DNA from 2 places in the Psychrobacillus sp. genome. Region 1 is predicted to be linked to the other one. Evidence: a T-box and tRNA genes for the amino acid it is inferred to sense, from the RefSeq annotation. Region 1 holds a T-box; the other holds one or more tRNA genes.
The links. The T-box of region 1 lies ahead of AC06OU_RS18590 (valine--tRNA ligase). A T-box ahead of a tRNA ligase gene usually reads a tRNA of that ligase, here a tRNA-Val.
Positions count from the first base shown of each region.

Region 1 (5,811 bases):
TCTGCATCTTTTGCAGAAATGTATAACGGTACTTTTTTGCTCATCGGTGTTTGTACCTCTGAACGGATGTTACGAACAGAGCGAATGATCTCTGCTAATAATTTCATGCTTGCTGCTTGGCTTTGATCAGAAAGCTCTTCATTTACTGTCGGCCATGCCGCTACTGTAATAGATTCGCCTTCATGAGGTAGGTTTTGCCAAATTTCTTCTGTTATGAAAGGCATAAATGGGTGCAATAAACGCATCGTGTTGTCTAATACGTATGCAAGAACCGAGCGAGTCATATGCTTCGCTTCTTCGTCATCTCCGTTTAATGGAAGCTTAGACATTTCGATATACCAGTCACAGAAATCATCCCAGATGAAGTTGTATAGGGCACGACCAACTTCGCCGAACTCGTATTTCTCTGAAAGTCTTGTTACTTGCTCGATTGTTTCATTTAAACGAGTTAGGATCCAAGCATCTGCAACGGATTTTTTCCCATCTAAATTAATTTCCTCGTACTTCAATCCATCCATATTCATCAATGCAAAGCGTGAAGCATTCCAGATTTTGTTGGCAAAGTTCCAAACTGCCTCTACTTTTTCTACTGAGAAACGTAAATCTTGTCCTGGAGAAGAACCAGTGCTTAAGAAATAGCGTAGTGAATCTGCTCCGTACTTGTCAATTACGTCCATTGGGTCGATACCATTGCCAAGGGATTTAGACATCTTACGTCCATCCTCTGCGCGTACAAGGCCATGAATTAATACATCATCGAAAGGTCGAGTTCCTGTAAATTCTACTCCTTGGAATATCATACGTGACACCCAGAAGAATATAATATCATAACCTGTAACAAGGGCATTTGTTGGGTAATACTTCTTCATCTCTTCGTTTTCTACATCCGGCCAGCCTAGCGTAGAGAAAGGCCATAAAGCAGAGGAGAACCATGTATCTAGAACATCTTCATCCTGCTTCCAATTTTCTTCGTCTGCTGGAGCCTCATGCCCAACATACACTTCTCCAGTTTCTTTATGGTACCATGCTGGAATTCTGTGTCCCCACCATAGTTGACGGGAAATACACCAGTCATGTATATTTTCCATCCAACGTAAATACGTTTTTTCAAAACGATCCGGTACAAAGTTTACTTTACCCTCTGATTCTTGAAGCTTAATCGCCTCTTCTGCAAGTGGCTGCATTTTTACAAACCACTGAGTAGAAAGGTAAGGCTCAACTACTGCTCCGCTTCGCTCAGAGTGGCCTACAGAGTGTGCATGCTCTTCAATTTTAAATAAAACACCTGCATCTTGAAGATCTTTTACGATTTGTTTACGGCATTCAAAGCGATCCATTCCTTCATATTTAGCTGCATTCTTGTTCATTGAACCATCTTCATGCATAACTAAAATACGCTCTAGGTTATGACGGTTACCTATTTCAAAGTCGTTCGGGTCATGAGCTGGTGTAATTTTAACTGCACCACTACCAAACTCCATATCTACGTAATCATCTGCTACGATTGGAATTTTACGGCCAACGATTGGTAATTTCACCGTTTTTCCGATTAAGTGTTTGTAGCGCTCATCTTCAGGATGTACTGCAACCGCTGTATCCCCTAGCATTGTTTCTGGTCGAGTTGTTGCAACATCGATCGAACCAGTACCATCTGCAAGTGGGTAATGCATATGATAGAATGCACCCTGTATATCTTTATGAATTACTTCGATATCAGAAAGTGCTGTTTTTGTAGCAGGATCCCAGTTGATAATGTATTCCCCACGGTAAATCAAGCCTTTGTTATAAAGCTTAACAAATACTTCCTTTACTGCATTGGAAAGACCCTCATCTAAAGTGAAGCGTTCACGAGAATAGTCTAAGCCTAGACCTAGTTTTGACCATTGCTTGCGAATATGTCCTGCATATTCATCTTTCCATTTCCAAGTTTCTTCCACAAATTTTTCACGACCTAGGTCATATCTTGAAATATTGTCAGCACGTAATTTTTCTTCTACCTTTGCTTGTGTAGCGATACCTGCATGGTCCATTCCTGGTAGCCATAGAGCGTCATATCCTTGCATACGCTTCATGCGAATAATAATGTCTTGAAGAGTTGTATCCCAGGCGTGACCTAAATGTAGCTTACCTGTTACGTTAGGCGGTGGAATCACAATTGTATATGGTTCCTTTTCACTTTCTGGATGCGCCTCGAAATATTTACCTTTTAACCACCATTCATAGCGGCCTTTTTCGATTGACTGCGGATCATACTTGGTTGACATCGTTGTCTCATTTGTCATATCGTTTCCTCCTTAAAAAAGAATATAAAAAAACTCCTATCATCACTAAAGGACGAAGGAGTTTGTTCGCGGTACCACCTTTATTCGCAGATGCAATACAACACATCACGCTCTCAATTAGATAACGGCTTCAAACCGGCAATTGCTACTGTTAGTTCACAAAAGCTGCTCTTGGGCTACCTTCAAATGGTGGCTAACGGAAACATTTCAGCAAATTGTTTCCTTTCTTTAGATAACCGTGTCATTTTACTCTTCCCATTCATAGCATCCATATATAGTTGTTTTTATTGTATAGGATATTATTATATGCCGTCAAGCATAGTCTTGTGAAAGGAGGAAAACACTATGAAAAGAGGATATAACCCCTATTTACTGCCCGACTGGTTACGAAAAACTCGTTTTTACGTGAAAGGAATCATTATACCAATCGGTTGCTTTCAACTTGTTCGAGTATTGATTGTTCCAACAACATGGGATTTTCTCTTGCTAGTATTTTTAGCATTTCTTGGTTTTCTATTATTTAAGGACATTATTTGATGGAAAGGAAAGCTTGGTATAACCATCCTCCAAATTAAATATAAACTGTAGCTCAGAATCATCCTCAGCCGGGCTTTCCACTTCTCTATTTTTAATCGTTACATTGGTCTGTTCCTGAACTGGTTCCAGTACCATACTTGGGGACTGCTGCTCATTACTTACAAAGGCCTCTCTATGGCTACTAGACTCCAATACTAGGGCTTCTTCTACTTCTTCAATCATTTCTTGTCTTACCTCTGCTACTACTTCCTCCGTTTTAGGTCGATGCGTTTCATATTCACAGTTGACTAACCACACAATTTCGATACCATCGGACTCTGCCTTGCAATTTATCGTTTCTATACTTACAGTCGGTAACGTTTCGGCTTGTATTCTATCCTTACTAATCTCTACACTCATCGGTACTGCATATTCAAAATAACCAAGCTCACCGTTTAAATCTAGATCTTCGATTTCCGTAAATTCACTTGTTGCGTGATGCTCCACTTCACCTTCCTCAAACTCTACGTGACAAGTAATATGATAAATACCGTTGATATGCACCATGTTGTCCATTTCCTCATGAAAATACTGAGGGGTTACATTGATTGTCTTTACTTCCTTAGGCACTCCAAAGCTTTGCGGAAAACAGAACTGTTCCTTAACTTCCCAACTTTTAACTTCCATTTTTCATCCTCCTTCATATAGGACAAATTATGTTTCAACGTAAGAAAATATGAAAAATACCTTACGAATATGCCAGCTTTTCAAAAGTTTTACCCCATTCTCCGCTTTCTTTTCTGTTTTCTCAGTGAGTTCCGCCTCTACCTACAACTATTTGTAAATATAAAATAAAAAAAAACAGACAAGCCATTCTAATTGCTTAGAACGTTTGTCTGTTTTTCAATATTTATTATCGAGCTAATTTTTCAAACACTGTATGGAAGGCTTGAATTGTTTTTTCGATATGCTCCTCGGTGTGCGCAGTGGAAAGGAACATTCCTTCAAATTGAGAAGGTGGTAAATAGATTCCTTCCTCGGCCATTAGTCGATAGTATTTTGCGAATAAGTCTAGGTCTGCTGTTCTAGCTACGTCATAATTCACTACATTTTCATTAGTGAAGAAGAAGCCGATCATAGAACCAGCACGATTTACTGTATGAGGAATGTTGTATTTGCTTGCAGCTTCTCTGAACCCTTTTTCAAGCATGTCACCAAGCTTTACGAAATACTTATACGTATCCTCGTTCAAGCGTGATAATGTCTCATAGCCTGCTGTCATCGCCAGAGGATTCCCTGATAGGGTACCTGCTTGATATACAGATCCTGCTGGTGCAATCATTTCCATGATTTCGCGTTTCCCACCGAAAGCTCCTACTGGTAGGCCACCTCCGATTACTTTACCTAGACAAGTCAAATCTGGAGTAATACCAAAATGTCCTTGTGCACAGTTATAATCTACACGGAAACCAGTCATTACTTCGTCAAAGATTAAAACTGTTCCATTTTTCTCTGTTAATTCACGCAATGCTTCGAGGAATCCTTCGATTGGAGGTACAACTCCCATATTACCTGCCACTGGCTCCACAATAATTGCTGCTAAATCGTCACCAAAGTTTTCAAACACATAGCGAACACTCTCAATGTCATTATAAGGTGCCGTAATCGTATTTTTAGCAATCGACTCAGGAACACCTGGGCTATCTGGAAGACCTAGTGTAGCAACACCAGAACCGGCTTTAATAAGCAGGCTGTCTCCATGTCCATGGTAGCACCCTTCAAATTTTAAAATCTTGTTGCGGCCAGTGTAACCACGAGCTAATCGCAAAGCACTCATAGTAGCCTCTGTACCAGAGGAAACCATACGGACCATTTCAATAGATGGCACTCGCTCCATAACTAATTTTGCAAGTTTATTTTCAACTAACGTAGATGCTCCAAAGCTAGTCCCAGTTGCTGCTACATCTTGAATTGCCTTCACGACATTAGGCTCCGTATGACCTAAAATAAGTGGTCCCCAAGAAAGTACGTAATCAATGTATTCATTACCATCAATATCCTTCAATATAGCGCCTTTTCCACTTTCCATGAAAATCGGATCCATGTCGACCGATTTAAACGCACGAACCGGACTATTTACGCCACCTGGCATTAAGTCCTTTGCTTCTGCAAATGCTTCTTTAGATAATTTGTATGATTTAGACATTATTTCTCCTCCAACCAACGCGCTACATCTTTAGCATGATACGTTAAGATAATATCTGCTCCAGCACGTTTCATTCCTGTTAACGTTTCTAAAACTGTTTCTTTTTCGTTTATCCAGCCATTGATGGCAGCAGCCTTCACCATTGCATATTCTCCGCTTACGTTATATGCCACAATAGGGGCGTCGAAGCTATTTCTAACATCACGAATAATATCCAAATACGCTAATGCAGGTTTAACGATTAAGAAATCTGCTCCCTCTTCGATATCAGAAGTGGCTTCGCGTATAGCTTCCATTCGGTTAGAATAATCCATTTGATAAGTTTTACGGTCTCCAAATTTAGGAGCTCCATCTGCCGCTTCACGGAATGGACCGTAATAAGCGGATGCGTATTTAACTGCATACGACATAATTGGTACATCGTGAAAACCAGCTCTGTCTAATCCTTGACGAATAGCGGTTACAAATCCATCCATCATGTTAGAAGGTGCAATAATATCTGCTCCAGCTTGAGCCTGACTCACAGCTGTCTTTGCTAACAAGTCTAATGATGGATCATTCAGTATTCTTTCATACTCATCTACTACTCCACAGTGACCGTGATCCGTGAATTCACACAGGCAAGTATCAGCTATAACAACTAAGTTTGGATGACGCTCCTTGATGAAGCGAATTGCCTTTTGCACTATTCCATGATCGTGATACGCTTGAGTTCCCTCCGCATCCTTTGTTGCAGGTAAACCAAATAAAATAACGGATGGGATTCCTAAAGAAACGACCTCATCTACTTCTTCACCTAAACGATCT
Region 1 is NZ_JBAEAP010000645.1:10,687-16,497, reverse strand. Features, by position in the region: gene AC06OU_RS18590 (valine--tRNA ligase) at 1-2,282, opposite strand, end outside; T-box leader at 2,328-2,554, opposite strand; gene AC06OU_RS18585 (hypothetical protein) at 2,628-2,819, shown strand; gene AC06OU_RS18580 (hypothetical protein) at 2,799-3,485, opposite strand; gene hemL (glutamate-1-semialdehyde 2,1-aminomutase) at 3,712-5,004, opposite strand; gene hemB (porphobilinogen synthase) at 5,004-5,811, opposite strand, start outside.

Region 2 (3,923 bases), on a different contig from region 1:
TCCGTTCTCGTATTGAACAAACGAACGAACAAATAACATTGGAAGTGGAAGCGGTAAATGAATCGATAGCTGCAATGACTTTGAAAGCCGATAATATATCTCTTTCAGTAAGCAGTCTAAATAATCGGGTGGGAGAAGCTGAATCTTCTATTAATATCCAAGCTAGTCAAATTCAATCGAAAGTAGAAATACGGGATTTTAATGGACAAACAATTACATCTAAAGTTACTCAGGATCCATACGCAATATCTGCTTTAGCTCAAAATCTTAACCTACAGGGGCTTGTTACAGTAACAAACTTAAATACTCCTGGACAAACGGTTATAGATGGAGGAAATATTTACGGTAGTTCTTTTGTGGTAGGAAGAGGAACTGGTTCTACTTTGACAATGACTGCAGTTGCAGGCTCTCATGTAATCAGTTCAATAGATGCCAATGGATTAAGCGTAGCTTCCAACGGTTCAATGGGATTAAGAGCAAACGGCTATTATGGTGTTTATGTTCCAAACTCACCTTTGGTAGCCCAACAAGGCTTTCGTGTGGAAGGGGGAGTAAGCCAATTTAATACAGGGGTAACGGTCAATTCAACTTTAAACGCGTCTTCATTACAACAAGGAGGATATCCAGTAGCTACTACCACTTGGGTTGCAAACATGAACTATGCTTCTCAATATCAGCTTAATGAAGGGCTAAGACAAAAAGAAATCGATATAGTCGCATGGGTAAATAACAATTTTGTAAGAAAATAAGGAGGAAACAATTTGTTAACAATTGGACTGAAAAATAATGAAAAAATTACAGCTAACGGATCCGTAGGAAGTTTAGAGGAATTTGTAACTCAAATCAATAATCAAGCTATAATTTCAATTACGGTTGGGACGGTACCAATCAATAAAAATGCATTCTTTATATGAAGCACATTTACCAGTTAGTAACTTAGAAAAATCGATTTTATTTTATCAAAATCTGGGATTAGAAAAAGCCTATAAACAAGACAACCTAGCTTTTTTCTGGATTGTTAAAGGAGAAAGTTGGCTTGGTTTATGGGAAAGTGACAAAGTTGAGATACCTTATCACCCTTCTATACGTCATATTGCATTTAGAGTAGATAAAGAGGATGTCATTTTGGCTAAGAAATGGTTAAATGAAAAAGGGATAGCTATTCGTACTTCATTTGGCTTTAATGAATACCGTCAACCACTTGTGTTACCTAATAATCCACATGCACATGCTGCAATCTATTTTGATGATCCGGATGGTAACTCAATTGAGTTCATCACACCGATTAGATTAGATTTTCCAGAAGATTTTAAGATGATGACATTCGAAGAATGGTTGAAACGCGAGGTATAACTGCAGAGTATCTTATTCAGCTAACGATTGATTTTTGGTAAAATCGAGTTTGTGAAAGATCTTACTCTAACGCACGCTAATTCAAGAATATCAATATAAAGTAAGAGGTAATATAATGAAAAATCATGGGGGATGGTAGTTTGAAAGTGGAGGTTAAGAGTTTTATTGAGAAACCAATAAAAGCAACTGAACTTATTAGACTTTATAATGATGCAGGTTGGTGGGAAGATAGAAAAGAACAAGATATTGAAGAAATGTTAAAACGGGAAATATCTGTTGGTGCGTGGAAAGGTGATGTTTTAATAGGATTTGCTAGGGCTGTATCGGACGGTAAATTTAGGGCTTATATTGAAGATGTTGTATTACATACAGAATTTCAAAAGTCAGGTATTGGGACGAAAATTGTATCACAATTGTTAATGGAACTATCTCACATTGATGTAATTAGTCTGTTTTGTGAAGAGGATTTAATTCCATTTTACGAGAAAAATAAGTTTAAATATAGCAAATCTCAATTTGTAATGCACAGAAAATAAAGCATATTATTTTGTGCTACGGGTGCGTTAGTCAAAAAACAAAATCATAGAAAATGAGCTTGGGGATATATTTTCCAGCTCATTTTTTAGATTCATTTTAAATTATCAAATTCCTTTGTAACGCAAATATATAAAAGGGGGATATAATTATTTCCTATGTATTAATAAGATTTATATTTATTTTACTTAGATTTTAACCCCATTTTAACCCCAACTACAAAAATTAAAATATTCTTCGTGTAAATAAAAAAAACCACAAACCTTGTGATAACAAGGGTTATGGCTACTATTAATATATGGTCCCGACTGGTCTCGAACCAGCGACCCCCACCTTGTCGAGGTGGTGCTCTCCCAACTGAGCTACAAGACCGGGTTTTGAAGTTAATCTGATTTTATCATATTCCAGAGTTGGTAGTATATAGTTTTTTCTTTTAATCCTAATTGGGGTGTCATAAATTCCTCACATCTCCCTATACTGAGGTACTTGCTTGGGACTGCTCCATTCCACTAAGATGGAAGAGATAGTGGGAGGGGCTATGATCATGTTAACTGAAGCGCAGGAATTTATAAGACTTTATTACATAGAGACAGGTAAAGAGGAACGTGAGATGGTTGCTCGCCTGGAAGAAATAGAAGATGAAATTAATCGCAGGGGCACATATGTACATACAACCGAGGAGCTGGAGTTCGGTGCTAAGGTTGCTTGGCGGAACAGCAATAAATGCATTGGTCGTTTATTTTGGCAAAGCCTGACTGTTTTCGATAAGCGAGATTTATGTAGAGAAGAAGACATTTTCAAGGCATTGCTTGACCATATTGAGCACGCTACGAACGACGGCCGAATCAGACCGACGATTACTATTTTTTCTCCGAAAGATGTTCGTGTTTGGAATCACCAGCTCATTCGTTATGCTGGCTATGAAACCGAGGATGGAGTCATAGGAGATTCTGATTCCCTTACTTTTACGAAAGTATGCGAGGGGCTTGGCTGGAAAGGGAAGGGGACAAACTTTGATGTGCTCCCGCTTGTCATTCAAGTGAATAATCAGTCTCCAAAGGTTTTTGACATTCCTGATTCGTATATTTTAGAGGTTCCTTTTCGACATCCAGAAATGGATTGGTTTCAAAACCTTCAGCTAAAATGGTATGCCGTTCCGATGATTTCTAGCATGAAGCTGGATATTGGCGGGATTACGTATGCTGCTGCTCCATTTAACGGCTGGTATATGGGAACAGAAATAGGTGCACGAAATCTTGCGGATGATTATCGGTATAATATGCTACCTACTATTGCTAAGCGAATGGGCTTGAACACGAAATCGAATGCTTCTCTTTGGAAGGACCGCGCATTGGTCGAACTGAATGCTGCTGTTTTATATTCCTTTAAGGAGGACGGGGTGAGTATCGTGGATCATCATACTGCTGCTCATCAATTTAAAAAGTTTGAGGAAATAGAAAGGGATGCAGGGAGAGACGTCACTGGGAACTGGGCTTGGCTCATCCCACCGATGTCACCAGCAACAACCCATGTCTTTCACAAGCCTTATAACAATGAAAAGATAACGCCAAATTATTCCTACCAGCCAAACCCATATTAATAGTTAGTTAAATACCAAAAGACCATCCAGTTCAAATACGGATGGTCTTTTTTTATGAATATAAGTATAGGAATTAAAGCTTCAAAAAGGTTTATCCGATAAATCTGCAGAATAAGTTAATCTATGTAAATACAATCATGAAGCAGTCGAGAAAGAGAATGGTCTACAAGGAGGATGTGGAAGATATTACACCCTCGCTTTATCTGAGTTCTCCTTTTTCAGTCTCTAATCACCTTTTTCTAAAGTAGTCGATTATGCTAACAGTGATTGTAAGGGTAAAATATGTCACACTATACATAAATGAAATGTTGTACGGGATGAAAAATACGAAATAACAGAGAATGATCATTAAGAACGTATTGTATATTAAAATAGCATTCCCGGTGCTTATAGCCTGGATATTCCATTTAAACAGATTATAAATTATGGTACCAGC
Region 2 is NZ_JBAEAP010000083.1:21-3,943, reverse strand. Features, by position in the region: gene AC06OU_RS02620 (hypothetical protein) at 1-749, shown strand, start outside; gene AC06OU_RS02615 (hypothetical protein) at 762-914, shown strand; gene AC06OU_RS02610 (VOC family protein) at 898-1,353, shown strand; gene AC06OU_RS02605 (GNAT family N-acetyltransferase) at 1,494-1,889, shown strand; tRNA gene AC06OU_RS02600 (tRNA-Val) at 2,187-2,259, opposite strand; gene AC06OU_RS02595 (nitric oxide synthase oxygenase) at 2,426-3,487, shown strand; partial or broken gene AC06OU_RS02590 (hypothetical protein) at 3,717-3,923, opposite strand, start outside.
Region 2: it encodes a tRNA-Val, which carries the amino acid that the T-box ahead of AC06OU_RS18590 (valine--tRNA ligase) is inferred to sense. The anticodon was not compared.